2 regions of the Bacillus sp. es.036 genome follow, and region 2 is predicted to be linked to the other one. Evidence: predicted binding sites of a transcription regulator. Region 2 holds the regulator's gene; the other holds the start of a gene.
The links. Region 2 encodes LexA, which represses DNA repair genes until DNA is damaged. Its sites were predicted from a motif close to CGAACATATGTTCG; they were not measured.
Positions count from the first base shown of each region.

Region 1: a site for LexA is predicted at 6,149-6,162, ahead of uvrB (excinuclease ABC subunit UvrB). Genes of this name have one in related genera too.

Region 1 covers NZ_PDIZ01000001.1:2,908,586-2,924,475, forward strand. Annotated here, with positions in the region: gene ATG70_RS14860 (DUF4097 family beta strand repeat-containing protein) at 1-775, opposite strand, end outside; gene ATG70_RS14865 (DUF4870 domain-containing protein) at 821-1,114, opposite strand; gene uvrA (excinuclease ABC subunit UvrA) at 1,225-4,092, opposite strand; gene uvrB (excinuclease ABC subunit UvrB) at 4,100-6,076, opposite strand; gene ATG70_RS14880 (sulfite exporter TauE/SafE family protein) at 6,278-7,150, shown strand; gene ATG70_RS14885 (DUF2198 family protein) at 7,154-7,384, opposite strand; gene ATG70_RS14890 (acyl-CoA thioesterase) at 7,509-8,063, opposite strand; gene ATG70_RS14895 (hypothetical protein) at 8,137-8,481, opposite strand; gene ATG70_RS14900 (PDZ domain-containing protein) at 8,734-9,819, opposite strand; gene ATG70_RS14905 (S41 family peptidase) at 10,077-11,516, opposite strand; gene ATG70_RS14910 (murein hydrolase activator EnvC family protein) at 11,678-13,051, opposite strand; gene ftsX (permease-like cell division protein FtsX) at 13,105-13,998, opposite strand; gene ftsE (cell division ATP-binding protein FtsE) at 13,988-14,674, opposite strand; gene ATG70_RS14925 (c-type cytochrome) at 15,006-15,386, opposite strand; gene ATG70_RS14930 (YitT family protein) at 15,428-15,890, opposite strand, start outside.
Region 2 covers NZ_PDIZ01000001.1:1,213,474-1,229,363, reverse strand. Annotated here, with positions in the region: gene selB (selenocysteine-specific translation elongation factor) at 1-663, opposite strand, end outside; tRNA gene ATG70_RS06340 (tRNA-Sec) at 1,159-1,255, shown strand; gene ATG70_RS06335 (DUF2621 domain-containing protein) at 1,947-2,372, shown strand; gene ATG70_RS06330 (CcdC family protein) at 2,407-2,895, opposite strand; gene ATG70_RS06325 (Na(+)/H(+) antiporter subunit B) at 3,006-3,461, opposite strand; gene ATG70_RS06320 (cytochrome c biogenesis protein CcdA) at 3,482-4,192, opposite strand; gene ATG70_RS06315 (M15 family metallopeptidase) at 4,298-5,176, opposite strand; gene ATG70_RS06310 (YneF family protein) at 5,290-5,517, opposite strand; gene sirA (sporulation inhibitor of replication protein SirA) at 5,610-6,053, opposite strand; gene ATG70_RS06300 (HesB/YadR/YfhF family protein) at 6,214-6,498, opposite strand; gene ATG70_RS06295 (DUF896 domain-containing protein) at 6,620-6,856, opposite strand; gene ATG70_RS06290 (YneB family resolvase-like protein) at 6,923-7,573, opposite strand; gene yneA (cell division suppressor protein YneA) at 7,577-7,897, opposite strand; gene lexA (transcriptional repressor LexA) at 8,052-8,672, shown strand; gene ATG70_RS06275 (ferritin) at 8,796-9,287, shown strand; partial or broken gene ATG70_RS06270 (AMP-binding protein) at 9,357-9,611, opposite strand; gene ATG70_RS06265 (GNAT family N-acetyltransferase) at 9,806-10,318, opposite strand; gene ATG70_RS06260 (hypothetical protein) at 10,494-10,757, opposite strand; gene ATG70_RS06255 (VOC family protein) at 10,915-11,319, opposite strand; gene ATG70_RS06250 (dihydroorotate dehydrogenase) at 11,559-13,373, opposite strand; gene ATG70_RS06245 (hypothetical protein) at 13,474-13,686, opposite strand; gene ATG70_RS06240 (ArsR/SmtB family transcription factor) at 13,921-14,835, opposite strand; gene ATG70_RS06235 (MFS transporter) at 14,942-15,890, opposite strand, start outside.

The DNA of each region.
Region 1 (15,890 bases), 1.7 Mb from region 2:
TGGCTCCATTCATTGATTGCGCATCTGTTTCAACAAATGTGCCATCAATCGTAATTGGACCATTTGCCGTTTCAAGTTCACAAACTTCACCAGTTGACTCTTCTACCACAATCGCGCCATTTCCTGTTTCAGCTTCAAGTACTTTTACGTTCGATTTTCGAATACCGATTTTCCCGTTAGCTGTTTTTAACTTAGCTTTTGCTGATGTGATACTCTCACCTGTTACATCACCATTAAACGTCGTGATCCACACTCCCTCATAGTTAGAGGCAGGGACATAAATCACTAGATTCACCTTGACATCAGCACGTTCTGATTTGAACGTCATTTTTCCATTATCGACTGAAAAGTAAGTATCTCGTAACAGCTTATCCATTGCATCCTGTTGATTCGATACCCGGTATACATTGGCACGACAATCGATTTTCACATCGTTTCGTTCCCACGTCTGAAACGTAATTTCACCATTTCGAACATGCACATCAAGCGTCTCTGGTGTAGCTTCGAGTTGTTCATAAACGTGAGTCACCTCTTCAGATGAACCAAAATTAAAATCGAGATCCATATCTTTTACTTTTTGAATAAGAGATTCGACAAACTGCCCTACCTTATAGCTAGGAGCGGTTCGATCAGTGTGAGTATCTGTCGACTTCTCAAATTTCCTTTCCTCTGACCCTTCATTTGTTCCGACAGCTTTTAATAGCTTAGCACCTTCATCAGCCGAAATTTTACCGTCTTCAATCATTTTAAGAATCATTCTACGTTCTTCATTCATTCAAAACATCTCCTTTTTGTTTATTCGTTTAAACTATTTGAACAATTACCACCGGAGAACCTGAATTCCTTTTACAATGTTCCAGATAAAGACCACAACATTAAGTAAACTAAACAAGATAAAACCTAAAATGATCACCACACCTACATCCATCACAAATACAGCTAAAAGCGCCAGAATGATCGTAAGAAATGGAAGGAGGTGAGAGACAATCGAGCGCTTCGCATGATAGGACACTTCTTCATCCCTCACAACAAAATAAACAATGATCGGAAAAAGAAACGGTGCGAAAAATACGCTAAAATAGCAAAGGGAGGACATTACTTTTTCTACAGACATAATTGCTTCCCCTTTCAATATTCTCTACCTAACTATACGATTCGTCAAAAAGAAAGTTTCAAAAAGAAATAAGAAAAAACGAAAAGACAGCGATTCGCTGTCTTAACAGTTTATACTGACTGAGTTTGCTCTAATTTCTTCTTCATCCGGTTTTTATCTCGCTCAAGAATTGGCGCAAGATAGTTTCCTGTGTAAGAACGTTCTTCTTTAACAATTTTTTCAGGTGTTCCTGTTGCAATAACTTCACCGCCACCATCGCCACCTTCAGGACCTAGATCAATGAGATAGTCCGCTGTTTTAATGACATCCAAATTATGCTCAATAATGAGCACGGAGTCACCATTTTCAACGAGACGTTGAAGAACTTCCAATAAACGAGAGATATCATCAACATGCAATCCAGTTGTCGGTTCATCAAGAATATAAAGTGTCTTTCCAGTTGACCGTTTGTAAAGCTGTGAGGCAAGCTTCACACGCTGCGCTTCCCCGCCCGAAACAGTCGTAGCTGGCTGGCCAAGTTTAATATAACTTAAGCCTACATCGAAAAGGGTTTGAAGCTTACGGTTAATCTTTGGAATGTTTTTAAAGAAATCAAGTCCATCTTCTACCGTCATCTCCAGAATATCAGCAATATTCATACCTTTATACTCAATTTCTAGCGTTTCTCGGTTATAGCGTTTCCCATGACATACTTCACAAGGAACGTAGACATCAGGCAAAAAGTGCATTTCAATCTTAATGATTCCATCACCGCGACATGCTTCACAACGACCGCCTTTAACATTAAAGCTAAACCTTCCTTTTTTATACCCTCGTACTTTTGCTTCATTTGTCTGAGCAAAAACATCACGGATATCATCGAAAACACCTGTATACGTTGCTGGATTTGACCGAGGCGTTCGCCCAATAGGAGATTGGTCGATATCAATAACTTTATCGACATGCTCAAGACCATTGATTTTTTTATGCTCTCCAGGCTTATCCTTTGCTTTATGAAGCTTCTGAGCAAGCGCTTTGTACAAGATTTCATTGATAAGCGTACTTTTTCCTGAACCAGAAACGCCTGTTACACAAGTAAATAAACCAATCGGAATTTTTGCTTTCGTATTTTTAAGGTTATTTTCTTTTGCCCCAATGATTTCAATGTACCTGCCATCAGGCTTCCGACGCTCCGTCGGTACAGGAATGAACTTCTTACCAGAGAGATATTCTCCAGTTAAAGATTCTTCATCATCCATAATTTCAGCCGGGGATCCTTCAGATGTAATATAGCCACCATGTGCTCCCGCTCCTGGACCGATATCAATGATATGATCAGCAGCTAGCATTGTATCCTCATCATGCTCCACGACAATAAGCGTATTGCCGAGGTCACGCATATTTTGAAGGGTTGAAATTAACCGATCGTTGTCACGTTGGTGAAGACCAATTGATGGTTCATCTAAAATATACAACACACCCATTAATCGTGAGCCTACTTGAGTAGCGAGTCGAATGCGCTGGGCCTCCCCACCCGATAGCGTACCAGCGGAACGATTGAGCGTTAAATAATCTAAGCCAACGTTAACAAGGAAGCCAAGGCGATCCTGAATTTCGCGTAAAATCATTTTACCAATTGTCGCTTCTTTTGCAGTTAGTTCCAATTGGTCGAAAAATCCTGCTGCATCTTTAATCGCATATTCAGTCGCTTCTCCAATATGCTTTCCGTTAATTAAAACAGAACGAGCTTCCTTCTTTAAACGGTAGCCTTTACATGTGGGACATGGTTTTTGAGCCATATAAGCTTCCATTTGTTCACGAATGTAGTCAGAACTTGTCTCACGATAGCGACGCTCAACGTTTGGAATAACACCCTCAAATGGCACATTATTCTCGCGAACCTGTCCAAAATCATTTTCATATCGGAAATATACTTTTTCTCCATCGCTGCCATAAAGCACTTTATCAAGCTGCGCTCTTGGGATTTTGTTTACCGGAGTATCCATGTCGATACCGAAATGATTGCACACACTTTCAAGTAATTGCGGATAATAGTTTGAACTAACGGGCTCCCACGGAGCAAGTGCATGCTCACGAAGAGACTTATCCCAATCCGGGATAACTAAATCAAGGTCCACCTCAAGCTTCAGACCTAAACCATCACAAGAGGGGCAAGCACCGAAAGGACTATTAAATGAAAACAGTCTCGGTTCTAGCTCTCCAATCGAGAAACCGCAATAGGGACACGAATGGTGCTGATTAAAGAGCAATTCTTCTTGTCCCATTACATCAACGATTACTTGACCACCACCGAGATTAAGAGCCGTTTCCAAGGAATCTGCTAGTCTTGATTGAACGCCATCTTTTACAACAATCCGGTCAATAACAACTTCGATTGAATGCTTCTTGTTTTTTTCTAATGTGATTTCGTCAGCTACTTCCATCATTTCACCGTCGACACGAACGCGAACATAGCCCTGCTTCTTAATATCTTCAAGCACTTTCACATGTTCACCTTTACGTCCTGAGACGACAGGCGATAGGATTTGTAGCTTCGTACGCTCTTCATAAGCAAGGATACGATCGACCATTTGCTCAATGGTTTGTGATGTGATTTCAACGCCGTGACGGGGACAAACTGGTCGACCAATTCTTGCAAATAACAGGCGAAGGTAATCATAGATTTCGGTTACCGTTCCTACTGTTGATCGCGGGTTACGACTTGTGGTTTTCTGATCAATTGAAATCGCTGGTGAAAGCCCTTCAATGGCGTCTACGTCCGGCTTATCCATTTGACCAAGAAACTGCCTTGCATAAGCTGATAAAGATTCAACATAGCGACGCTGTCCCTCTGCATAAATTGTATCGAAAGCAAGGGAGGATTTTCCCGATCCTGATAAACCTGTAACCACCACAAGTTTATCTCTCGGAATCGTCACATCAATGTTTTTTAAATTATGGGCTCTGGCCCCTTTGACGACGATCTCATCGTTTGCCATTTGTTCGTCATCCTTCCGCTTTAAGCTCTAATAATAGGTCACGAAGTTCAGCAGCGCGCTCGAAATTAAGGTCTCGCGCAGCATCCTTCATTTCTTTTTCTACATTTTCAATCACTTTTGCACGTTCTTGCTTGTTCATCTTACCTGGCTTAGGTACTGTATATTCTTCGCCTTCTTCAGCCGTAATAGTGGCTCGGATACCTTCACGAACTTTTTTCTTAATTGTCGTTGGAGTAATACCGTACTTGGTGTTGTATTCTTGTTGAATTTCGCGACGGCGACTTGTTTCATTCATCGCAATTTCCATCGAATTCGTCACTTTATTAGCATATAAAATAACATGTCCGCTGGAATTACGAGCGGCACGGCCAATCGTTTGAATTAAGGAACGTTCCGATCTCAAGAAACCTTCCTTATCCGCATCCAAAATGGCGACAAGTGACACTTCAGGAATATCGAGTCCCTCTCTAAGAAGGTTAATTCCCACTAATACATCAAATACCCCTAAGCGTAAATCACGTATAATCTCAATTCGTTCAAGCGTTTTTATTTCAGAGTGCAGGTAACGAACCTTTACCCCCATTTCAAGTAAATAATCCGTTAAGTCTTCTGACATCTTTTTCGTGAGGGTGGTAACAAGCACACGTTCATTACGGGCCGACCGCTGATTAATTTCATCTAGTAGATCATCAATCTGACCTTCGATTGGACGCATTTCAATCGTAGGATCAAGAAGCCCAGTTGGACGAATAATCTGTTCCACAACTTGCGTCGAATGCTCGCCTTCATATGGACCGGGCGTTGCTGATACATAGACAAACTGATGAGCTTTCTCTTCAAACTCTTCAAATCGAAGGGGGCGGTTATCTTTCGCAGAAGGTAGTCGGAAGCCGTGATCGACCAGCACACCTTTTCTCGCCTGGTCACCGTTATACATGCCTCTTACTTGAGGAAGCGTAACATGAGACTCATCGACCATAATTAAGAAGTCTTCTGGGAAGTAGTCCATCAACGTATATGGCGTTGCTCCCGCTTCACGAAGCGTTAAATGTCTTGAATAGTTTTCAATTCCTGAACAGAATCCCATTTCCGCCATCATTTCAATATCATACCTTGTTCGCTGCTCTAGACGCTGTGCTTCCAGAAGTTTTCCTTCGTCATTTAGAACTTTAAGCCTTTCTTCAAGCTCAGCTTCAATTCGCTGGATAGCGATTTTTAACTTTTCTTCACGGGTTACGAAGTGAGATGCTGGGAAAATCGCTACGTGCTCTCGCTCCCCAAGAATCTCACCCGTTAACGAATTCACTTCCGTAATACGATCAATTTCGTCCCCAAAAAATTCAATGCGAATGCAGTGCTCATCACGCGATGCTGGGAAAATTTCTACAACGTCTCCTCGAACGCGAAATGTCCCGCGTGTAAAATTAATATCATTGCGTGCATATTGAATATCGACCATATCCCGCAGTAACTGATCGCGATCTTTCTCCATTCCTTTTCGAAGGGATAGCACTAAGCTCTTGTATTCTTCTGGATTACCGAGACCATAAATACAAGAAACACTCGCTACGATAATAACATCATTTCGCTCAAATAAACTGGATGTTGCTGAGTGGCGAAGCTTATCAATTTCATCATTAATACTTGCATCTTTTTCAATAAATGTATCGGATTGAGGTATGTAAGCTTCCGGCTGATAGTAATCATAATAGCTGACGAAGTATTCCACTGCATTATGTGGGAAGTACTCTTTAAATTCGCTATATAACTGTCCCGCCAGCGTTTTATTGTGCGCAATAATAAGGGTAGGTTTATTCACCTCTTGAATCACGTTTGACATCGTAAACGTTTTACCAGTTCCGGTTGCACCAAGCAACGTTTGATGACGTTCATTTTGTTGAACACCTTTCACGAGCTTCTTGATTGCTTCTGGCTGGTCACCTTGAGGCTCATAATCCGATACCAACTCAAACTTTTTCTCCACCATCTTCGCCTCCGTTCCTATCTTTCCTGTGATTTATTATAACACAGATGTTAGGCAAAACTTCAATTAAAGCGAACTGACATTCGCGTTTTTTCACTAACTTTCTCTTGAGATGAAACTCCTGTATGCTGTTAAAGGTGGACAGAGTGATTCAGCTTCTGTCTACTGTTTAACTAGCTTTACTAAAAAGGGGTTTTATCATTGTTATTGCTGCTTTTATGGGCTTTACCAACAGGCTTAGCCATTGGAGCGATCTCGGGATTTTTCGGGGTGGGCGGTGGATTTCTTCTTACGCCTATCCTTCTACTTCTTGGGTATTCGCCTTCAACCGCCATCACAATCAGTTTACTTTACAGTATGAGTACATCGATTTCTGGAGCTTTAACCTATATACAAAGTAAGAAATTCATATTAAAAACTACACTATTTCTATCAATTAGTGGCATGATTGGAACTCAGCTCGCTAAGCCACTTGTCCTCTATCTCACTAAAGAAGGACTAGATGATGCGGCTATCTCCCTATTATATATCCTTCTTTTAGGGTATTTTTCAATATCCATGCTGTTCGAAGCTAACAAAAACGCTGAAAATAGAAGTACTACTACCTTTTCCCCTCTTGGACCAATTCTAATCGGCTTACTAGGCGGATTTGTTTCTTCAATTCTTGGCGTTGGAGGTGGCTTCGTGATGGTACCGTTATTAATAAGTGTATTAGGTATACCAGCCCAACTAGCCGTTGGTACATCGCTTACGTCAATCTTCTTCATTGTATCGACAGGTTTTTTCTCTTACATACAAACGGTCTCGATCCCGATTACGCTTGCTACTATTCTTGTGATTGGGGCATTAATTGGGGCGCGATTTGGCGCAAGCGTAACAGCTTCTTTTCCTGAAAAAATGATGAAGAAATTACTTGGCGTACTTTATTTTTTTACAATGATTAGTATTGTATTAAAGCTACTTCACCAAACAATTCCTGGCCTCCTCATTCTTATCGGATACATTATGACGTTAATGGGTCTATTTCTTTACCAGTATTGGACGAAAAAGAAGCGCCTATTCTTTTTTGAATAGACGCTACTTCATTTTTTTCTTATTCTTTTTTTGGGTTTGCATCGAAAAATAAAAACCTACGAGCGAAGACAGTACGGTTAATAAAATAAGGTGAATGGGATGGTCAATACCACCGAATACAGCCCACATAAATAAAATGGTTAATCCAAAGCTAACGTATGTGTTATATGTTACTCGTGTAAACACGACCATAATTATCGATGGAACTAATAAAGCAATTAATATTCCTTGCATATGGATGAGTTCCCCTCTCTCTAAACACTTCTCTCCCCATCTTACAACAAGATAGGGAGAGAAAGCTATGATGAGTAAGGAATTCTCTCTTTTAACTCGATGAGGCTGATTCGCGTTTTAGTCTTTACACCCCAGTAAATTGAGTAGCATCCCACGGTTTTGGCGTTCCGAATTCACGCGCTAATTTTCGACTTTCGCCCTTTCTTCCTCTACGAAGTTCTTTACGTTCAGCAGCTGTTTCATTCAAGAATTTTTCTTCTTCCGTTTCAGGATAAACACCAGGTACTTCAACCGGGTTCCCTTCTTCATCAAGAGCAACAAATGTTAGAAGCGCTGTTGCACAAACATGACGTTCACCGGTGAACATTTTCTCCGCAATAGCTTTCACAAAAACTTCCATTGATGTTTTATGTGTCCACGTTACCATTGATTCAAGACATACGATGTCTCCCTGGTGAATTGGGTGAAGAAAATCAACCGAATCGGTTGAAGCTGTCACACAAGGTCTTCTTGAATGACGAGTTGCTGAAATAAGAGCAACATCATCAATAAACGCCATTAATTGACCTCCAAATAACGTTCCGTGAATATTCGTATGAGTTGGGTTAACGACTGTCGCTTTCGCCGTCCTAGACTCATTCGTTGACTTCATGTGGCTATTTTCTAATTCATTGTTCATTCTAATCACCTTTTCTTTCTTTATAAAGCCGCTCTTTTTTTGAAAAAGATAATTGGAAAAGACCGCTTTATGACTAAATGACTTTGGTATTATATTTAAAGCATTTTTCGCTAATACGACTAATTGGGTATTCTGTAGATTCAGCTAACATCATGAGAATGTTAAAAAGTGATGACTTTGAAATCGTAATCCCATAATGCTTTTCGAGTAAATCCGAGAGGTAAAGAGGTCCCATACCGACTTGAGACCGTTCCAAGATTTTCACGACTTCCTTTGTTGGGGCTTCTGTTACTACCGAAGTGCTGCCGTTCATTTGACTCATAATCGTTTCACGCTCTATTTCAAACTTTTGAAGCAACTTCATTTCTCTCGCATTGAGATCCATCAATTGTTGCTGTAGCTGAGTTTCTCCAGTCATTGTGACATGCTCCTTTACGTTAAGAATGATCAAATTGTAGCAAGTGATTTCTGAACAAACAAGACTGTCGAAATCGGTGTAAACGCAACCATGCAGGTGTTCAGTCGATTCTGACTCTTCCATATATTTCTTGAATAGACCCTATAACAAAATGGCATAGTTAATCAGACTTTTTTTCAAAAAGGAGGTTTAGCTTACGTTTTGCAGAAAAAAAAAGAAGAAGGCAGATGCCTTCTTCTTTTTCAATCAATGTTATTGAGCTTCTTCCTGATCCTCAAAGCGATTTTCTTTTACGAACAATAAACCAAGTTCATGATGCGTATTGTTATAAAGTGCTTTTTGTTCGAACCTTATCTCTCCATTAATGTCGAGAACCTCTAATTTACAAAAAGCGGCATTCCGTTGAAGTGCTGTATAAAAGTCGACGCCTTTCCCTAATGAAAGACCATTTACTTTTGAAATCACTTCACCAACCTGTAAACTCATTTGATCGGCTGGAGACCCAGGAAGGATTCCTAAAATGACTAATCCTTCATTTCGCTCATTAAAATAGGCGGGCTTGTTTTTACCACGATGAAGAAGTAATATGCCAGCTCGTCCTACCATGACTAAGCCAATCGCAGTTAAAGCGACCCACTCGTTGTCCAGAAAATAACTGATCATACCAAGGATCACCGTTCCAGCGCCAAGAAGAGCAACTTGTCTACCGTTAGTTTTCATTTCAGGAAGCGGTAGCGCATGGTGAATAAGTTTTCGAAAACCAATTGGGAACGGAAGGAGAAGAAAGGCATAGGTCTCGTTACCGAAATCCAGAAGCGGCCACCAAGAAAGAGATTCAACATTACCTACCGGAAGAAAAAGAAACAATGGTAAAAGCCATAATCTCTGCATTTCATGTGATCCTACAATCTTACCACGCTTACTTTCAACAAGTCTTGGAGATGTCTGCTTCCCGGCGTTCGTAGCAATTAAGTACCCTTCGATAAAGACTAGAAGCCCAACTAAAAGGGCGAGCGCTACAAGAGAAACAGACCCAATCCCTTCTTGCATCCTATTCAGGGTGCTGTTACCAAGATCACGTGGCGTATAAAACAACGCCGCAAAAACCGGAAGAATCATAACAAAAGCTGGAGACAAAAACCGAATTTGTCCTGTTATTAAAAGTAACAATGCAGCGATGCTCATGGCGATCGTCGTACTGAAAGGAACTGTTAGACCTAAGAAAAGATTAAGGATGAAAAATGCAGCTCCAATGATTAAACAAGGTACAACAGCAAACACGACGTCATCCAGCACATCGTGCACTCTCGTATGAAAATCTCTGCGGTCACGTTTCACTCGTGACCTCCCAAGAAAAAATGCTCCGATGATTGTGATATACGTGAGGGGATGTAGAAAAAAGCTTATTATCCCTTTAAGTATAGATAGGCCAAAAGTGTCCATTTAGTAATCCTCCATGCGTAAGTTCCTATTTATCTAGAAGTCATAAATCAATATGCAGAGCAAAGCGACTGCAAACCGAGAAATTCGAAAAAAATTCCGCAGGTTTTCCTGCGGAATAGCTTCGACATCAACCGTTCAATTCCTTCTTACGATTATTTCGTAAGAAGCTCAACTGCTGTTTCGAGCTGCACATCGTTATCAGGATTGCGAATGGAATCAATAATATTCTCCTGAAGTTTTTGAGCCGTCTTTTCGTCTATTTTACCCGATACATTTATATCGTTCGAACGTTGAAAAGCTTTTACAGCTGTAACTGTTTTATCACTGAAGTATCCATCTGTTCGACCTGGTTCAAACCCAAGTCCTTTTAACATCACTTGAGCAGATTCCACTTGTTCATTGTTCTGATCAAACGATAGTGTTTTTTCAGAAGATAATGGATTAACATAGAAGTAATCAGGCTGTTTCGCCTCAACTGTAGGCTCAATTCCTTCTTTATGAATCCAATTACCATCAGGCGTTAACCATTTAAACATCGTTAATTTAATGTTGCTACCATCTCCAAGGTCGACCGTCGATTGAACCGTTCCTTTACCAAATGAAGACTCACCGACCAAATCATAGCCACCCGCTTCTTTCAGCGCACCAGCAAGTATTTCAGCAGCTGAAGCACTACCACGATCAATAAGTCCTACGATTGGATAGTCTTTTTTCTCTTCAAGAGAAGAAACAGATCCCTGCTTCTCACCCTCTCGATCTTCTATTTGAACATATGGTTTATCATTCGGAATAAGCTCCTCAGCCATATCCGAAACGACATTCAAAAGACCACCCGGATTATTTCGAACATCCAGGACAAGACCGTCGATTCCCTGATCTTCGAGCTTTTCTAATTCTTTAGAGAAACTTTTAGCAGTATCTTCTGAAAAGGACGTTACTTGTAACACACCGATTGTCTTACCATTTTCTTTGATGGTGTCCGCATGGACTGTTTCGATTGGAATTTCGTCACGAGTCACTTCCACCGTCATCACTTCTGAAGCCCCAGGACGTAGAACACCAAGTGTAACGACCGTTCCTTTTTCACCACGTATTTTTAAAACAGCATCATATAAATCCAGTCCTTCAGTGCTTTCGCCATCAATTGTCATAATTTTATCGTTTGGACGAAGACCTGCTTTTTCTGCTGGAGAGTCCTTATAAGGGGATACAATGGTGACTCTTCCATCCGTCATATTCACTTCTGCTCCAATTCCTTCAAAAGAGGAACCAAGCGATTGACTAAATTGCTCAGCTGTCTTTGGATCCATATAAACAGAATAAGGATCTTCTAGCGTATCCACCATTCCTTTAATGGCCCCATCTAACAGATCTTTCTGATCAATATCGCTCACATAGCGATCTTTAATCAACTCATAAGCTTTATTAATTTTCTTTAGCTCTTCTGACTCTATTTCATTTCCTGATCCAAGCGTTAAAGATTTGGCGCTTCCTTCAGGCTCGTCCTGAAATAGCGTAAAGGCTGCATATGTACCACCTGAACCGATAACCAGGGCGATCAAGACAAGTAAAGCCACAACTTTCCCCTGTATATTCATTGTACTCACCTCTTCTGATTTGAAGGAAAAGGCACCCCATCATAACGATGCGATGCCTTTTCATCTTATTGTACTATATGATTCAGTTGTTTTCATTATGTTTCCATCTCAGAATGTGAGGGGGAAAGAAAAATGGATAAAACAAGATAATCAGTTTAGCGAATGTAGTTCATTGGGTCAACGGCATTTGACTTACTAGAATTCCATGAACCTTTGTGAATTTCAAAGTGTAAATGTTGTCCAGTAGAATGTCCGGAGTTACCCATTGTACCAAGATATGTTCCCTGACTTACAGATTGACCAGTCGATACGGCACGATTTTGCATATGAGCGTAAACAGTCGTGTACATTTGTCCGTTAATGCTATGTGTAATGAACACTACATTACCGTATGAATCTGAGTGATAAGATCTCAAGACAGTTCCATCTGCCGCAGCTGAGACTGGATTTTGACCACCTTGTGCAATATCAATTCCTGCATGATAAGTGCCCCAACGTTGTCCTAGTCCAGATGTAATTGGACCTGCAGCAGGCTTAATGAATGATGCGTTACTTGATGGTGCTGGTGCCGGTTCTGGTGCTGGTGTTGGCGCCGGTGCAGAGTTAGAACTGCTTGAGTTACTTGAACTGCTGGAATTACTTGAGCTTGAAGCAGCTTCTTTTTTAGCTTTTGCAGCGGCCGCTGCTTCTGCTTCAGCCTTTTCTTTTGCCGCTTTAGCAGCTGCTTTACGTTCTTCTTCAGCTTTACGAGCTGCTTCTTCAGCACGTTTGATTTCTTGTTTCACAGCTGTTTCTTGGGCAGAAAGAATTTCAGCCGTTTCATTTAAGTCCATCATGTGGTTATGAAGTTCGCCTTCTTCTTCTTCAAGCGACTTCATAAGCTTATCTTTTTGTGCTTTTTTAGAATCAAGCTCTGCTTTAAGATCCTCAAGCTCTGCTTTATTTTCTTCAAGAGAAGCTAACTTATCTTCCACTTGAGCTTTCTTTTCTTCAACGGCTTCCTTGTCTGCTTTATGCTCTTCAAGAATTTTCTTATCTTGATCTGCAATCGTATTTAGAGCAAGAACGCGCTCTACTAAATCACTGAAATCTGTTGCTCCAAGAAGCACTTCCATATAGTCAACCGTTCCGCCACCGTTTTGTTGCATGGAACGAACGCGGTCTTTCAGAAGTTTATCACGTTCAGCAATACGTTCTTCCAATGCTTTAATTTCCTCTTTTAATTGATCAATTTCAGTATTTGTATCTTTAATCTCTTGCTCTTTCGCTGAGATTTTCTCGTCAGTTTCAGCGACTTCTTTGTTAAGCTTCTCAATTTCCGCTTGAACGTCTTCTTGCTCTGCTTTTACATCAGCAAGTTCAGATTCCTTTTTCTGCAACTCTTTTTCATTTGACGACTGCTTTTCTTTAACATTATTAAGTTGATCATCGAGATTTTCCGCACTAGCTGTTTGTGGAAGTGCAGCAGTTGATAGTCCACTTAATCCTAGCGTTATTGTTAGAGCTGTTGCCATTATTTTATGCTTCAATCTTTGTTCCTCCCCCAAAATAGATCAATCTATTTATCTGTTACTCTTTTCATTTAAACTTTTAAGAATTTACGCATTGACGTAAGACTTCCCCACACGCCGATTATGACACCTAGGACAATTAACAACCCAGATAGCTGATATACAAACGGTGTTACCGGTAGTAAATCGATAAATAAAGTCGGAAAACGATTCGCTATTAACTCAATTAAATAGTAATACCCATAGATTAAAATGCCTATTGGGATAATTGAACCGAAGATCCCGATTAAAATACCTTCTACCAGAAACGGCCAGCGTATGAACCAATTGGTAGCCCCTACTAGTTTCATAATTTCAATTTCATGACTTCTGGCAACAATTGTTAGTTTAATTGTGTTAGAAATGAGGAACATGGCTGTAAATAGTAATCCAACGACAAGCGCTAGTCCAACATTTCGTGCAATTTCAAGTACTTTAAATAGTCGAGTAACCGTGTCTTCAGCAAATTCAACGTCTTGTACATTATCTAGCTGTTGAATTTGTTCTGCCACATCATTGACGTCTTGAGGATCTGTGGTTTTGACTAAGAATGCATCGCTTAGAGGATTTTCATCTTTTAGCGATTCAAATACTTCCCCATTATCTCCGAGGTTGTCAATTAAATTATCCAATCCTTCTTCTTTGGATTGAAAGGTTACCGATTCAACTCCCGAAATGTTTTCGATCCTCGTCTTTAGTTCATCCTGCTGGTCTTGCTTCGCAGTTAAATCAATGAACGCACTGATTTCGACATCGCTTTCGAGTTGATCTCCAAATGCATTTAAATTTAGAAGCAGCGCGAGACATACCCCAACGAGAAGGAGCGTAACGGTCACTGCAGAAATAGAAGCGAAAGTCATCCAGCCATTTCGTCCAAGGTTCTTAAAACCTTCTTTTCCGTGTCGACCAAACGTTTTAATTTTCATACCCGTATTCACCTCTTGCTTCATCACGGGTTACTAAACCACCATCAATTGCAATAACACGTTTTCTGAATGTATTCACAATATCTTTATTATGGGTTGCCATAATAACAGTTGTACCGCGATTGTTGATTTGATCAAGTATATCCATAATGCCCCATGCTGTTTCTGGATCCAGATTCCCCGTTGGTTCATCTGTAAGCAGAATGTGAGGGTTATTGACGATCGCTCTTGCTATTGAAACCCTCTGCTGTTCTCCTCCAGAAAGTTCGTCCGGAAGGAATCTTGCTTTGTTTTTCAAATTAACGAGACTCAACGTTTCCATGACTCTCTTGCGCGTATTTGCTTTGCTTTCTTCGATGACTTCAAGAGCAAAAGCGACGTTCTCATAAACCGTTAGCCTTGGTAAAAGCTTGAAATCCTGAAAAACAACGCCGATTTCGCGGCGTAGCTTAGGCACATGCTTATTCTTTAATTTGCCAACGTCTTTTCCATTAATAACGATTGTTCCACTTGTAGCCTTTTCTTCCCGGTACATCATTCTCATAAAGGTTGATTTACCAGCACCACTTGGCCCAACTATGTAAACAAACTCGCCTTTATCAATCTTAATATCAATTCCGTTAATCGCTTTAATGCCATTGTTATACGTTTTCCAAACATCTTTCATTTCGATCAAATTGTACCACTTCCTACTTGCTTAAATTCTCGATGCAAATTCTTAGGAGTAAGGTTCTTATTGATAGTTCGTTTTTTGAATTAGTTCCTTTACATCTGAAGATATTATAACAAACAAATTCGCTATTTTAAGACAAATTTTTATTACATTTTTGTTTCAAGAACGCTCAATATGACATCTTCTGCAATAATGCATTAATAATCAATAGAATCTCACACAATTTTGCTCCGTATTTCGGGTGATTATAGATGGATGGTTGTATGTAAAAAAAAGGTTATTATTTGGCATTATAGCGTATTAAAAAAGCACTCTATTCGAGTGCTTTTTACCATTATTTCATATCCGCTAGCCAAGAAGCTAAATTTTCTTCTTGTTCTGTATCTCCTCTTAGAATGTTTCCTGGCATTTGGCCTTTCCCATTCTGTATCACGGCTAGGATTTCATCTTTTGATAACCGAGAGCCTATGTCTGAAAGCTTTGGCCCTACTTTCCCTTGAAGGTTTTCACCATGACAACTCAAGCAATTCGTTTGATAGGTAGCTTCTGCAGCTGTTGCATCATATTCCCCTGACGACTCTTCTGCATTTTCATTTTCTGAGGTGTTGTTTGAAGAACTGTCATTACTGCTTTCATTTTCACTGTTTCCTCCACCACACGCTGCAAGGCTAAAAAGTAAGACAACTGCAAATAAAATCCCGATCCATTTCTTCATAATTCCACCCTTTTCCATTCGTTTTCTACACTATTACCGGGTTATTCTCTTTTAAAACCTTCTCCTAACACTTCCGTTGCATTCGAAACAATCACAAACGCTGAAGGATCAACACCTTTTACTAGCTCTTTTAGTTTTGTAACTTCATTTTGCGCTACAACCACCATAAGAATTGGTCGTTTATCGTTTGTGTAACCACCCTGACCAGATATTCTCGTTACTCCTCGATCAATGACAGTAATGATTCCTTCTCGCAACTCTTCTTCTTTATCTGAAATAATGAGGGCCATTTTTGAGTAACCAAGGCCCAGCTGAACAACATCAATCGTTTTACCTGTTAAGTACATCGCAATCAGGGCATAAAGAGCTTCTTCAAGGCTAAAGACAAATGCTGATGCTACAACGATCAGTCCATCAATCATAAAGACACACGTACCAAGTGAAACTCCCGTATACTTATTCACGATCTGAGCGGCAAGATCTGTCCCACCTGTTGAAGCTTTT
Region 2 (15,890 bases):
CGCTTCTAAGCGATCAGGAAGTAGTGTAACAAGTTCTCCTTCTTTTAGCTCTCCATCAAAAATCGTTCCTCGTGCAATCGTGCCGTGGCCTTGTAAAGTAAACACTTGATCAATTGGTAACCTCAGTGCTCCAGCTTTATTTCTTGAAGGTGTGTTGATAAGAAAAGAGTGAAGGCTATCCTTAAGCTCAGCAACGCCTCTTCCACTTTTGCCATCAACGATATGAATCTTTGATCCCTCAAACCCGGTTCCTTTTATGTATTCAAGAATATCTTCCTGCACGAGAGAAAGCATGTCTTCCTCCACCATATCCGCTTTTGTGATTGCAATAATCGACCGCTGTATACCTAGAAGCGATAAAATTTCAAGATGTTCTCGCGTTTGTGGCATCACTCCTTCATCAGCAGCGACAACTGGAACAACTAGATCAATCCCAGCAACCCCAGCAATCATTTGGCGGATAAATCGTTCATGACCCGGAACATCAATGATGGACACTTTCATATCATCAGATAGTTGAAACGGTGCGAATCCTGGTTCAATGGAAATGTTGCGTTCCTTCTCTTCTTTCAACCGATCTGTGTCAACGCCTGTTAATGCGCCTGTTAATGTCGTTTTTCCATGGTCAATGTGCCCCGCTAGTCCAATCGTATAATAGTTCATGCTTACACCTGCCTATCACCTGTCATCTCCTATTAACAGTAATAAATGTAGGTACAGGATGCAAATTTAAACCATTGTGTTTAAGAAAATAGTGAAATTTCCTTTTATGCACCCCTGTATATTTATTCAATCCTGCATGAAGATAAAGTTATTCACAGCTATCCACAGCCAAAACTGTTATAGCTTCATTTATGACCTGTATCACTCTATAAACTGTATCAGTTCGTTATAGAAAACTGTTCTATTGGTTAATTTGTCGAAAACTCGAATTTCATAAAACAAAACGATTTTTGTCGATTTTCACAAAAGAACGAACTACTTATATTGCAATAGGACTTTATTCGACAACCTTCTACTAAAAGGAACTGCACAATTTCCTTAAAGTAAAACTTTACTACAAAGTTTACTATTTATTTTTCTGAAATAATCAATTTGAGCACTTGCGTTGAATATTTCTATTCATTCAGTTACTATATTAGAAGTACATTATATTTCGGGGCTGGTTGTACGTCTGGTGAGTGCCACGGTCTTCAAAACCGCCTGGGAGGCGCGTGCCGTCTTCGGTGGGTTCGATTCCCACACAGTCCCGCCAATTAAACTTCAATCATTTGCAAGATGATCGTCGCTTCACAAATCGGTCTGCAAAAATAACCTGCTCCCCCAACATTTATTCTGTCAGTCATTTCTGGCTGGGACACATTATTTATGACGAGATTTCTTTCGATCTATTCAGCTTATAACGTTCACAACTTTTCCTCACTATTCTCTCTCTTACATTTTCATTTTTAATCAGTTTACATATCGTAAAAATTGTAAACTTGTCTTGATAAACCGGATGTATTTTTACATGACAGGAATCTTTTCAAGCATTTCCTCCACCATCAAAACTACATCGACTGCACAACATTTTTTATAACACAATAAGGCTATCGATTGATCCCGCTACTCTTCCAATAGAACCTGCTAATATTGTTGATGCTACCTGTGTTGCTGTCACTCCCCTCCCCTCTTCTTAGCAAAGACAATATTTTGATGTATGCTTGAAAGTCAAAATTGAAATGCAAGAATATCTTAATTACACATTCAAGAGCGTTGATCTACTTGAATTTACCAATCCACCCTCATCCAGATTGCTAGTGAATTTCCCATCTAGTTTCAGGATGATGAAACTCTAATTTCTTGGCCCGTCAAACTAACCCGCTACCTCTTGATTAAAAAGCGCTTTCGGCGTATAATGTGACCGTATTCAACCAATTACATTATGATGCCATGAGGTGAGTGCGTTGGCAGGATGGTTCCAGTGGTTTATCGTCGGATGGACAGTAATCTTAATTTCATTGATCGCAATCGGTGGATTCTTTATGTTCCGGAAGTTTTTAAAACGCCTTCCTAAAGAAGATGGCAAGTCTATTCTCGACTGGCAAGAACACTATATTGAACAAACGAAGCATATGTGGAGCAGCGATCAAAAGAAACTTTTAGATGAATTGGTCTCGCCCGTACCTGAATTGTTTCGAGATATTGCGAAGTATAAAATTGCAGGAACAATAGGTGAGCTTGCGCTAAGAGAAAAAGCAAAAAACATGTCTCAAGATCTAATCATTCGGGGGTACATTATCGCGACTCCGAAACGAGATCATAAGTGGCTCGTAAAAAAACTGGATGAAAAGCGAATCGATATGACCCCTTATCATCATTTGCTTCAATAAAAAAACTCGTTTAGCTTAAGCTAAACGAGTTTTTTTATAGTAATGTTTGATGAAGTGTTGTTCCATGCGTTCTACTTCGCTCTGTTTTCTTAAACTGATAATACATTGAGATTCGCCACGGTACAATCATTCCAAATGCCAACACAAAGAAAAGCGAGCTCGTCTGAAGAACTGGTATAGACTCTCCAATGATTAGTTTGAAAATAATCCGAACTAATAGTAATCCAATCAGAATAAACGCAAATGCCTTTGAACGAGTTAAATAGATCTGATTATCTTTAATTTCAAACTTCGACGTACGAATTAACAACAGCGAAAACGCTGCGCCTACTGATAGCGCTTCAATTGCTTCGTACCACGGAACCCTCGCATCTGGAACGACAAACATAAAAAAACCGGTCGCCATAAAAAACGGCGGAAGTATAATTTTCCTTATCGTTGCAGGTTTTTTTGAAGCTTTCAACCTGATTACTACCATCGCAAGAGCCATCATCGCTCCTACAACTGTACTTAAAATCAGCATATACTCATCCCTCACCTATACCGTACTACCCATCATTTCCATTGTATGTGGAAGAGACTAAAAATACAAGCTCACGAAAAAAAGAACGGCATTCCACCGTTCTTTCTTCCCTACCCATTTAATTTGGAAAGCTCCTCTTCTCCTTCATCGGCTGCAATACTTAAAATAATCGTCATTGTTACCCCAACAACAGTGAAATAAACGCCAAGATCAAATAGCATTGCGGTCGCAAGGTGAGAATGTCCAAGAATCGGTAACTCAAAATAAGCATCCGTTTGACTTAGGAAGGGTTGACCAAAAATGAACGAACCTACTCCCGTAAGAACGGCGATCAATAAACCGATCGGAATAAAGTTCTTAAAGTCAATCCGTATCACTCTCTTCATGGTTTTAAAACCATATGAGATATACAGAAGAACCAATGCTCCGGCAGTCATAAGACCTCCAATAAAGCCCCCGCCCGGTGCATTATGACCTGCGAAAAATAAGTAAATCGAAAATCCTAGAATAATAAAGACGATAATGGTTGTCGTCGTTTTAAGTATAAGGTCATTTGTTCCTTTCAAACCAACGCATCCTTTCTTAATTAGAATCCTTGAAAGCCACCAAACAGGTTATTTACAAGGAATGATGTAAACATTGTCATGAAGTTAAAGTAAAGCAAAACGCCCATGACAATCATTAAATACCCGCCAGTCTTCATAATCAATCGGCTATTTCTCTTAATCCATTGCATTTTGCCGATAAAAAAGGACAAAATGAAAAATGGCACGGAAAAACCAAGCGTATACGCTACCATGTACATGAGTCCAGCTCCAGGATTAGAAACACCGAGAGCAATAACAGCTGCCAAAATCGGGCCTGTACAAGGCGTCCAGCCTGCCGCAAACCCCATTCCGATTAAAATAGAACCAATAAAACCAGATGGACGGTTGCGGATTTTTAAGCGACGGTCTTTCATTAAAAAGTTCGGAGTCCAAAAACCAACAACAACAAGTCCAAACACCACAATTAAAATGGCACCCACTTGACGTAGAAGCTCTTTGTACTGAATGAACAAATTCCCAACAAGGGACGTTGACATTCCTAACACTAGGAAAATAATCGAAAACCCAATTAGGAAGAAAATCGTATGAAATATGGCTCTCTTTTGCATCATACCACGTTCTTCTTTCAGGTCATCCACAGAAACCCCTGTGATGTAAGAAATGAACGCCGGGTAAAGCGGTAGTACACACGGTGAGATAAATGATAAAAAGCCGGCACCGAACGCTAAAAACAAGTTCAAATCTGCCATTGAATTACTCCCTGTCTAATGCATGATCTTATCATGTGCATGTGGTTACCTTTTCAACCTTTATTTTAAACGATTTATCTTATTCAAACTATGAACATTCCATAACTATTTTTCTTCAGAGAAAAATTCTTCAAGCGTAACGCCAGCCTCATGAACATCAGCTGCCGCTTCTTTCCCGACATAGCGAACGTGCCATGGCTCATATTGATATCCGGTAATATCCTCTTTCCCTTTTAAGTAACGAACAATGAAGCCATATTCATGCGCATGCTCCGCTACCCACTTCCCTTCTGGTGTGTTACCAAACTCTTCAGTAAGAGAGCTTCCAAGGGAAGGTGTGCTAATATCCATCGTTAATCCCGTCTGATGTTCACTCTGTCCCGCCTGTGCACTTACCTGGTTCGCTACTTCTTCTCCACGCTGCTCAGCATTATAAGCAAAAATAGCTTCCTGGCGCTCATAGGAGCGATAACCTGAAACAGCTTTTAACTCATAGCCATCTTCTTTTGCACCTTTAAACATTTGTTCAAGCGCTCTGGCAGCTTCTTCTACCATCAAACGCTTCGGATCACCTTCAGGGGCATATGTAGAGACGTCTGGTTCCACAAGATTTTTCGGAACAAAGTCAGAAGGTAGATTACGTTCTTTATTAGCAACAACATAAATGCTGTCTGGATTTGTGACCGTTTGATTCTCACCATTTTTCTCGACTGTTTCAGCCATCGTCGGATAGGCTGCTGCTCTCTCTTTATCGTCACTTTGTTGATCCTGCTCTTTATTGCTCTCTTGATTTTCTTTCTGGCTATCGTTCTCTTGATTATCGCTGGCATTTCCATAATTAGTTGTGGAGTTGTTATTCGTTTGTCCACCGTTCTCCGCTTGATTCTGCGGCTCGTTAGACGTTTGCTCTTCATCTCCAGCCTGACATCCGGCTAAAAGCGCAAACGAAAGTCCAGTTGCTACTACTAACTTTTTCATTGTCATGTAAACACTTCCTGATTTTTTATAGTCTAATCTATCATACCATCACACCAATTAGACCCGTCAACCAAAATTACTCCATACAAAAAGCACTCTGCTAACAGAGTGCCATTACGCTATTTATCGTTGTTCGTCATTTGACTATTCATAGCCTTCATCATCTGATTAATCTTCTTCTGAGAAGGTTTCTGCCCCATTTGCATCATCATTACACGAAGCATGTTTTCATTAATAGGGGGATTCTTCTTTAAATAGTCCATCATATATTTGCGGGCAATAAAAAAGCCAAGTGCTACTCCAGCAATCAACGCTAGCACGCCCACAAGCGTGTACATCCACCACATTCTAGATTTCCTCCTTATTCTTTCTCTTCCAATAGTGTACTACAACCCGTAATGATTATACAATAACGTCTACTAAAATAGTAGGAGTTTGTTCAAACTAGTTTCTGCTGTTTGATCGGGTTAAGCCATCCATATCGACCAGATTGGAAGTCAATCGCGAAGAAAGAAGGAGTTAATTTTCGAATCACCTCAAAAAAGACTGTTTCAACTTCAGTACCACCAGTCGCATAGACATTCACTTTCTCTTTTCTCACAAACAAAGAAGCATCGCTTTTTGATTGATTTATACTTAACCGGTGCCCTTCGTTTTTGTATTCGTACGTCCGGAACGCCCCTAGTTCGCTGACAAGATAAGTGTTTAGCTCCTCTTCTGCAATGGGCTCAGTAATAAAGGAAACCTGCTTATCGAGAAGGTCTTTCTCATCCACCTGGATCGCTCGCTTTCTTTCAAGGAAAAGGTGATACAAAAGATGTTCTTTGCCAGCATATTGAGCGGCGATGTGTTGTTTAACAAAATACATTTCATAATGCCTCATACCACTTCCCCCTTATCAGAGAACAAATCATATAAAAAACAGTATACTGCACCTTCTCTAAAAGGATTGTCTATACTTGGAGCGTCACATCACTAGTTTTGTCGAATTCAAAAAAGGACCTGTACTATAACATAGATGTTATAGTACAGGTCCTTGACTGCTATGCCATACTCGGCAGGTCACAAAGAACGCCACCGTTGCTTTCATCATAATCTAATTTCATTCGATCAACAAACCACTGATCATCCGGTCGAACAAAGTAAGTAACGCCCCCAATTTCTTGCTTATAATCATCATATGAAGGCCGGTCAGACATGACTCCAAGGGAAAAACCACCGCTGTCCCCACTTCCTGCATAACGCACAAACAATCTTAGACAATCACCATGACCAAGTTCCATTTCGTTTTTGTAAAACTCAGCTGCAGAATCAGTTACAACAAACATCTTATCCGCCCTCTCCGTTTTTGTATTAGTACATCTTGTTATAGTACAGTATAACGAATATTTGAAAAATTGCAACCATAAAAATAGCCTAATTTTGCTAAATGCAAAATTAGGCTATTTTTTACTGAAGAAAGCCGCGATTTTTCTTGCTTTCTTTTAATTTTTCAGGCGTTACGTCTGTGCCTTCTTCATCCACAACTTTGATGGAGTGAAGCTGGTTACTAAAAGAAGAACGAAGGCTTGCCAGATATTCCTGACGAAGATCTTTTTGTTCTTTTTTCTCAGCATCTGTTAAAGATGACTCTTTTGATTTACGAGATAGCTCGTTAATTCGTTGAATTTTATCTTGAGAAAGCATGTAAAAAAGCTCCTTTACTGCAACTTGTACGTTCTATGCTAACGCATCTTTTTACCATAGACAAGTTTAGTGCTTCTCACTCTGTTCGTCAACATATTCCTTATAGCGTCTATGTACCGTAGCTTTTGATGCATGGTGACCAAAACCTTTAAGCGTTGCTGCAATCTCATGGAACGTTAAGCCACGATTACGAAGATTAACAATTTCTTCGATCGGTACTTCAACACGGTCTCTTCCACCGTTATTTTGATGACTTAAATTTCGCTGCGGTCGATAGCCTTCTTTCACCGCCTTATCCATACCGCGTTTGATTTTCAAGTTGTGAAGCTTTCGCTGAAATTCTTCGACAATACTTACAATTTCAAGCACCATTGAATCAGCTTCCGATAATTGAAGTTCTCCATTTTGATTTACCGTATAAATGGTTCCGCCGTATTTGTGAACGGCATGAAGAAGAGCAATTTTAGCGTTCCCTCGTCCAAGTCTTGTTTCATCTTGAATGAGCAATGCTTCGACTTGCCCTTCTTTTAACAAATCCAGTACCTCGAGTATGCCATCGCGATCAATGTCATACCCGCTGTGTTTTTCTTCAATCATTCGGTGAACGGTAAAACCTGACTGTGATGCAAAACGTTGCAATTCTTCTTTTTGCCTTGCAAGAGACGACTCCTGCGCTTCTTTTTTTGTGCTTACTCGGCAATAAATAACGGCGTTCATTCTTTATTCTGTACCCCCAAGTGCGGTAGCGTTCGCTTCAACAGGGATGATGAGAGTATCTCCTGCTGTAATTCGATTAGCATCTATGCGATTAGCGTCTTCAACCCAGCTAACAAATTTCTGATCAGACAATTCATGTGCGGAACGATATTCATCAGCAATTTCTAAAACCGTATCACCGTGCTCCAGTTGAATCGTTGTATACCGATCATACTCCTCAGCTGCAGCTGTTCGCAAAGATACGAACACAATAATTAACACAGCTACAAAAGATATAATGACAAGAAAATCAATTCCAGACAAGCCCCCAGCTTGCTTTCTCATCCCAATCACCCCATATACGAATATTTGTTCTGTTTTTAGTATAATCAGAACCCCTGTTCGTGTCAACTAGTAACTTCGAACTTATGTTTGTATGCGAACAAAAATTCTGGTATACTAGTAACAAATAGATAGATTGGAACGAGGTGCCAGAAATATGAAACTATCAAAGCGTCAGCAGGACATTCTGGACTTTATTAAAGTCGAAGTAAAACAAAAAGGTTATCCACCGTCTGTTAGAGAAATCGGCGAAGCCGTTGGACTTGCTTCAAGCTCAACTGTCCATGGCCACCTGGCAAGACTCGAGAAAAAAGGTTATATCAGAAGAGACCCAACAAAGCCAAGAGCCATTGAAGTGTTGGGCCTTGATGAAGCGATCGACATCCCACGTCAGCACACGGTTAATGTTCCTGTCATTGGTAAAGTAACAGCTGGTCAACCAATCACAGCGATTGAAAATGTTGAAGAGTACTTCCCTCTTCCGGAGCAGTTCGCTCAGGATGAAGAGCATACATTCATTCTTGTCATCGAAGGGGATAGTATGATTGAAGCTGGTATTTATAACGGTGATATGGTTATCGTGAAGCAGCAACCAACTGCAAATAACGGAGACATCGTTGTTGCGATGACGGACGATGGCGAAGCAACGGTAAAACGTTTCTTTAAAGAAAGCAACTACTTCCGACTTCAGCCGGAAAACTCATCGATGGAACCAATCATTCTTGATAATGTTTCGATCCTTGGTAAAGTGGTTGGTGTTTTCCGCTCAATCCACTAGAAGCGCAAATTGCGCTTCTTTTTTTTATGATCGATTACTACTTGAAGGTCGCTCTCTTAATCGTAACGAGACAATCCACATCTTCATAACTTGTGATGATAGTAAGATGATGAGGTGATTGTAATGGTACAAAAAGAAGTTCAAGAACTTTTAAACACACTGATTCAAATTGAACACATTTCAACCACGCTATATTTAGCGATGTCTGCTTACTTGGATCGAAAGAATTATACTGGAATGGCCAGTTGGTTAAGAATTCAATCTGATGAAGAACGAACGCATCTTCTTACTCTAATTAATTACTTAGCCGGTAAAGATGGCGTTGTTAAATTAGGTGCTCTCCCAGAACAATCGACAGACTTTGGAACGCCGCTCGAAACGTTCCAGCAAGTTTTAGAACACGAACAGTATGTTACGAATTCTTATCGTCAGGCTTATAACTACATCAAAAAAATTGATCCGCAAACGGCCGTCATCGTTCAGGATTTCCTACGCGAACAGATTGACGAAGAAGCACAGGCACTTACGATTGTCGAAAGGCTGAAATTAGCAGGAGATAACACGTCCGCACTCTTACTGATCGATCAAGAACTTGGTCAGAGGCAGCCAGGATAAAATTTCTACTTAAAACCTACAAAAGACCCCAACCTTCATAAGTAAGAAGGTGAGGTCTTTTTATTTTACTTATGTTTTTTGTAATAATCGCTTCATGGGAGAAGTGAACCGCCTGCTCTGCGGACTCTTTTTCACTAGTACAATCAGCAATCGATTTAACGGTTTTTCTTCCTTGCTTGTGATTTCTGCTGCAATCAGCTTTGCATTAATCGGTACAACTAGGGCACCAATTCGTTGAACAGCATAATAAATAAAGAGAAACTCTTTCGTATTCGGCATATAAAGAACCACTTTATCTCCTCGATCGATGACATGCGATCGTAGGGAGGAAGCTAACTAATTGACTACCGTATCCCACTCACTTTAAGATATTCTCTTTCCATTCGATACAATCGCTTCATGATTAGGAAGCCCTCTCGCCTGCATAGACAGCATTTCTGATACATTCATTCCTTCCCCCTCTTTTAATTTCGCTTCACAACTTTCAAGATACCAGGTCATTTCTTAGCATAAGTTAATTATTTACTCCACCGATAGTGAATTAAATTTACTTTTACTCCGTTCAATAGCACTTCATCTGGATCTGTAGAGATGTATGTAAAACCATTATTTTCAAGTACTTTTTGTGAAGCAAGATTGTCTTTCGTTGTCCTAGCGGAGATGTGCTTAATCTTATTTTGATGATAGACCTCATCTAGTACTCGCTTGACACCTAATGTAGCCATACCTTTACCAGACTGATTTTCACTAATTCTGTAGCCAAGCTCGACGCTCTGGTTAGAGTGATTAAAATCAACTAAATTAATTCTTCCTATAATCGTGCCATTTTCATCTCTTACAAGATAAAAGGTCGATAAACCCAGAGATTGCTCAGTTATTAATTGTACGAGCTTATCGTTAAACGTCTCAAACTTATAATAATCCTCACCACGATCTGGGACCATCTTATTGAAAAAGCTTCTGTTTGCGACCTCAAAGTGAAACAATGATTCCGCATCACTTTCTTGAAGTCTATGTATTCTAACTTCCATCTTGTTTTCCCCCATGCTAAATCATTTGTTATAAAAGAACTTTACCGATCATGAATCGATCCATGCAGTGATCAAAATTCCTCCAAGGAGCAAAGCTAAGAACACTGTGACAATCAGAGCCAGTTTAATGTTTTTTGGCATATAATTACTTACACCCTTTCAGCCAAACAACAGATTAAGTCTTGTTTTCAGTTTTGAAGGTGTACTTAGTAAAATAAGCACCGAGTAAGAGAAAAACCATCATCGCAACCCAGTTGATCATTCCCATGAAATCAAACCAGTAAGCTAAAAGGTTCACGATCGCAATGAGAAAGAGAAACATTGGTGTTAAGGCACTTCTTATACCGGTCAAACCAGCCGCTTTTCTTTTACGAAAAACGATAAATGTGGCTATAATTAAGGCTGTAACCGTTATAATTGTTAAGATAACAGGTGTCATTTGCGCTCTCCTCCTTTTTAACGTGGTGTCCGCTTTACGTAATTTTGGTGTAAGCAGTTTCAATATAATAAATCATTTTTATCTTCACCATTGATTTTAACATATTATTCCATTCCCGATTCCAACTACAAATTTAAAAGTTAGGTATCGATTAAGTTTAAATCCCTTCTGTATTCATTAATACAACTCTCCAGCCATCAGGATCTTCAATCGTTAATCCTTTCTTTTTCCAATACACATTTTCTGGTTCTACCTCCCTATGCCCCATTTGTTGAAGCCTTTCTGCTACGCTTTTCAGCTCTTCTCCATTTGGAATATAGAAAACAATCAAGTTATCAGCAGTAGGAGCAGGGCAAGGGCTACCTTCTTCATGTGACGTGAACTCTAGTTGATAGGATAGTTGTGGTAAACCATATACCACGCCCGTATATCCTTCATGTCCTGTGAATTCAGCTACTCGCTGCAAACCTAATCCATGTTCGTAAAACTGAATAATCTTATCAAATTGATCGGTCGGCCTAGCTATTCGAACTTGAACTGCGTTAAAATCTTGAAATTTCATCGTCGTTCCCTCCAATTACTATATATAAGCACGATACTTCCAAAAATCTAATTGAGACATACTTATATTTTAAGCTTTCTTCAGCGTCATAGCGCTAGTACAATGAATGAACTTCTCTACGACTTTAGGATGAAATTAGGAAATAATTCATATAAAAAAGCCGAAGCACCCTAAAGTGAACTTCAGCTTCCGATTAAAATAGGACTCCATTGAACAATCGAGAATCCACTTCTAATTCTTCAATATGAATACTTCCCCATCAAATAACTTTTTGAAAAGTACAACCCTCCAAAGAATAGCGCAAGAACGATGTAGGCCGGTAGCAAGTGAATAAACGTCGTGTAGCCAATCATGATGTGTACATAAATTCCTGCTACAAACGCAGGTAAACCTCCTATAAGAAACATCCACCATAGCCAGGTATTCCCCGATTGGAAGCCCCAGAGAGCAGACATTAGCACTAACAATCCAACGCTCATCATCGCTCCTCCGAATCCAGCACGGTCGTGGGCGATGACAGAGATCAACCGATCATTGAATGAGTGAATCAGATCCGCTGGCATGCAGATGTATTGTAAATCCGTTGGCACAAATACCCCTGCCACACCAATTCCAGAAATAATCACTCCACCAAGAACAAATGAAAATCCAAGCATAACAAAACAAAATTGCCCCATAATGCCTTTACGCCATGCCAGGTCATTTCGACGGTTGCGTGATTTCGGCGTCCTCTTTATCCCTTTCGTTTTCACATATCCTCTCAAGTAAAAGGGTAATAGTATAATCCAAAACAGCAAGTGTAGCCAATCGAAGTAGCCATAGCCAATGAAAAGCAAGATACCTAGAAAACCGATAATTGCCGCAATATCAATCGCCTGCTTCGCCCACAGCAAACCGTTTTTAACTCCGTAATAAGACAACGTCATATAAACAATGCCACCAGAAATCATCGTTCCAGCTAACGTCATTCGGTCATGTGCCATAAACCATAAGAGTCGTTCATTAAAGAGCAGAAGCTCCTCACGAGTTAGCTGCATGAAGCTTTCATCATAAGGTAAAACAATCGAAGTGAGACTTAACACTAAAGCAATCAAGCCACCAATCATGATGAATAATCCAAACAAGAAGTAGTCTTTCCATCCACTAAGTTCTTCTTGAAATGCGCTCTCATCGTTGATCGCTTCATAAATTCTCTTAGGCAAGCCTGGCCCAACTTCGACATATTCACCCGATAGGAACAACAAATCAGCACCATGATTTAATAGCTGTACAGCATCATCTGGCTCTTTCACTCCACCCACGGTCACCAGTCTTAATGAAGGATATTCATTTTGACAATAGACAATCGCTTCCTTATGTATCGCAAGATTTGCCAACGTATCCAAACCTTGCACTTCATCAATCACAACACCCGTTATGTATGGAAAAATAGAATGCAAGTCAGCCTTTTCAATTTGATTACCTGGCACGCGAATATAAATGCTTTTCCATTCTCGAATGGACCTCAGCACATCCATATTCGTAAAATCGATTTCACTATAATCAATTTCATAAACACCGTTATAAGGTTTTAAAGCTCTAGCGATCTCAATTAGCTCAGCGTTTGTACCGCTTAACTGGAACATAGCGGGCTGAACCAGCTTGGATTGACCTAACCGTTGAAGGGTCTTTACAAGACCCGCTCTCTCTCCCTGTTTAGAAAGAGCAATACTTCCATTCTGAAGCCTTGTTGGTTTTGTGTATTTTTCAGATGGCTCTTTCGTAATCGGACCAATTTCAATACAGCCAAACCCTAAGTGGCTAAATCCTTTTAAACCAGAAAGTCTGGGATCAATTTTGCTAGATAGCCCCACACAGCCTGGAAAAGTAATGTCCTCGATCTTAACCATCAGCTCATCGGAAACCTCTTCTCTGCCTAAAAAGTGAATGAGATGCTGTCCACCTGGAAGTGAAGCAATACAATTCATGGACTGATGTATAAACTCTCGTGAAAATTCGGGACACCATTTTGATAGAAAAGGTTTAAATATCACATGATAGGACCAGTCGGGCATATGATCTCCCTTTCTAGTTTACATAATTTAATTATAGTTTACTAAGTTGCGAAATAAGGTGTATTCTGAGGCGCAGTCTTTTTCATTAGTTTATATTTTTTTATAATAAATCAGTCATTAACACAATGAAAAGAATGACTGCTGTAACAATGTATGTATTGGCTATTTTTTTATTTTGTTTTTCTTCTCTAATTTTTTCTATTCCAAATAACAGAAACATAACAAACAAAAATGATATAAAGACTTGACTAGAAATCGCGTTAGGAAAAATAAAAAAATGAGAGAAAGCCATTCCTATTGCTACGATTGCCAATAACAAATTCACTTTTCTTAAAAGAGTCAAAGAAATCACGCCTTTCTAATGAATCGTTCTTTAACTAGTCAGCGGCACTGTTTTTTTATATTTATTGTAAGGAACTAGGAATTTTACTTTCTAAGAAAAAATGTTTGAATGAAGTAGTCCACTTTGTAAGATGGATCATTGTTTGATGCGCTAGATTAAAAGTTTCAACTATCTTGCACCTTCAACCGTAGCATTATCATTTATTCACGAATCATATTTGATATGAACCACAATTCCCTGTTCATGATTCCCAAACTTAGGACCAAACAAATTCATTCCACCACTATTGACAGCATCTTCTTTTATCCCTAATCGAAAGGCAATGTAAGGGTAGTTAGACAACTGAAAATCATCAATCGTTTGATCAGATATTTTCTCACCATCTATATAACAACCACTCTTATTCAGTTTCCAATGCTTTAGCAACCCATACTGCGTTAAATTGGTTCGCCACCATTCAGGTGTTAACTGACCTCTCTCTCCACCAAAGTCACCTGGTGAGGTCCACGTTCCAACTTCTTCATGATTCACCCATGCCGTTATATCAGATGGCCAATCTAGTTTGTGATTGGGCGCTTCTGAACAAATTTCAGCACTTATTTCTAACTCACTTGCTCTAAAGCCATAAGGAATGCGGTTTGGAAAGCGATACTCCACATACCCATCTTTAAAATACAGGAGCTGTGCCTGCTTTCGATCTGGTTCATAAAAGGAACGAGGATCATCCTGCATTCCGATAAAACCCTTCTCATCTACAATTCCACAATTCGGTACCACATGGCAGTCGAGATAATCCCCTATTGGCATTTCGTAGGTGACTTGTTGCTCTTCCTTTTTTTCATCCGAACTATATAAATCAACGACAATGCGATCATAATTCATCGCACTCACTTTTTGGGTTCCTCTTCCCGGTACTAGCTCGGTGGCAATGAGAGCAACATCTTCTAATTTACTAACATGTGAAGCAGTTGTCGAAAAAGGCAATCCAAGCTTTTCTGCTAAATCGTTCACATTATATGGTTTGTCACTTAGCAACTTAAGAATTTGCACTCTTGTTTGATTTGCAAGAGCTTTATTAATTGGCACCATGTTATCAAAAGATAGCTGTAACTTTTTCAAATGACTCAGACCTCCCTCTTTTATTCCTAGGACCAATTATAACAAACTATCGACATAACAGTAGTAGCCCCCTACTAAGGGAGCTACTACTGTTATGGAACTTATTCTATTGCTCTCTCAATTTTCTTTCGTGCAGTTTTTCAACAATTACATTGTACTCGTCTTCTGTATAAGAGTAAAAATACATCACAATTAATCTTATAAGTGAACCTAGTGCAGGTAATAGCGCGATAACGAAAAACATCATATCAAGTGTAAAATCAGTTTGAGCCTCATTAGGACGATAGTTAATCCATGTTAAGATCAGCCCAGTCGCACCACCCGCAATCGCTACAGATAGTTTCCCTGTAAAGGTTTGTCCAGAGAAGATGATTGCTTCATTTCGTTTCCCAGTTTTCAATTCGGTATATTCGATTGTTTCTGCTAGCATCGAGGAAATTAATGGCCCCGTTGCCGTGTAAAGGAGCATGGTGATCGCGATAAATACAAAGGAAACAAATACACTGGAGTAACCAACAGTAAACCAGATGACACGGATGACAATATCAAGGGCAACAATCGTCATGAGCATATGCTTCTTCTTGAATCGCTTTGCTAGCGTTGGGATAATGAAAAACCCGATACAGCTAGCTAAACTAATAATACCGAAAATGGACATGAGTGAAGCGCTTCCAAGATTGTATGTGAAAAAGAAAACGTTTAAGGCTTGAGTAATATTCATAAAAACGTTGCAAAAGAAAACGACTAATACGGCGAACATTGGTTTGTTTGCTTTGATGGCACGTGCTGCATCAGAGAGCTTTACTTTTGTCTTAGGAGCTTTGACTCGTTCCTTCGTATTTTTAAATCCATTCAGCATGATCGGTAGCGCAAAAACCATGAGCACCACTGTTGCAAGGAAGTACCCCTGCCCCATATCGTCTCCACCCAGCCACTCAGCAAGGGGGACAAATAAGACTGGCGATAAAGCAATACCGGCGAAAACGCCCATATTCGCAAACGTAATTAATTTCGTGCGCTGCTGTGCATCCTGACTCATCACAGAGGAGAGCGAC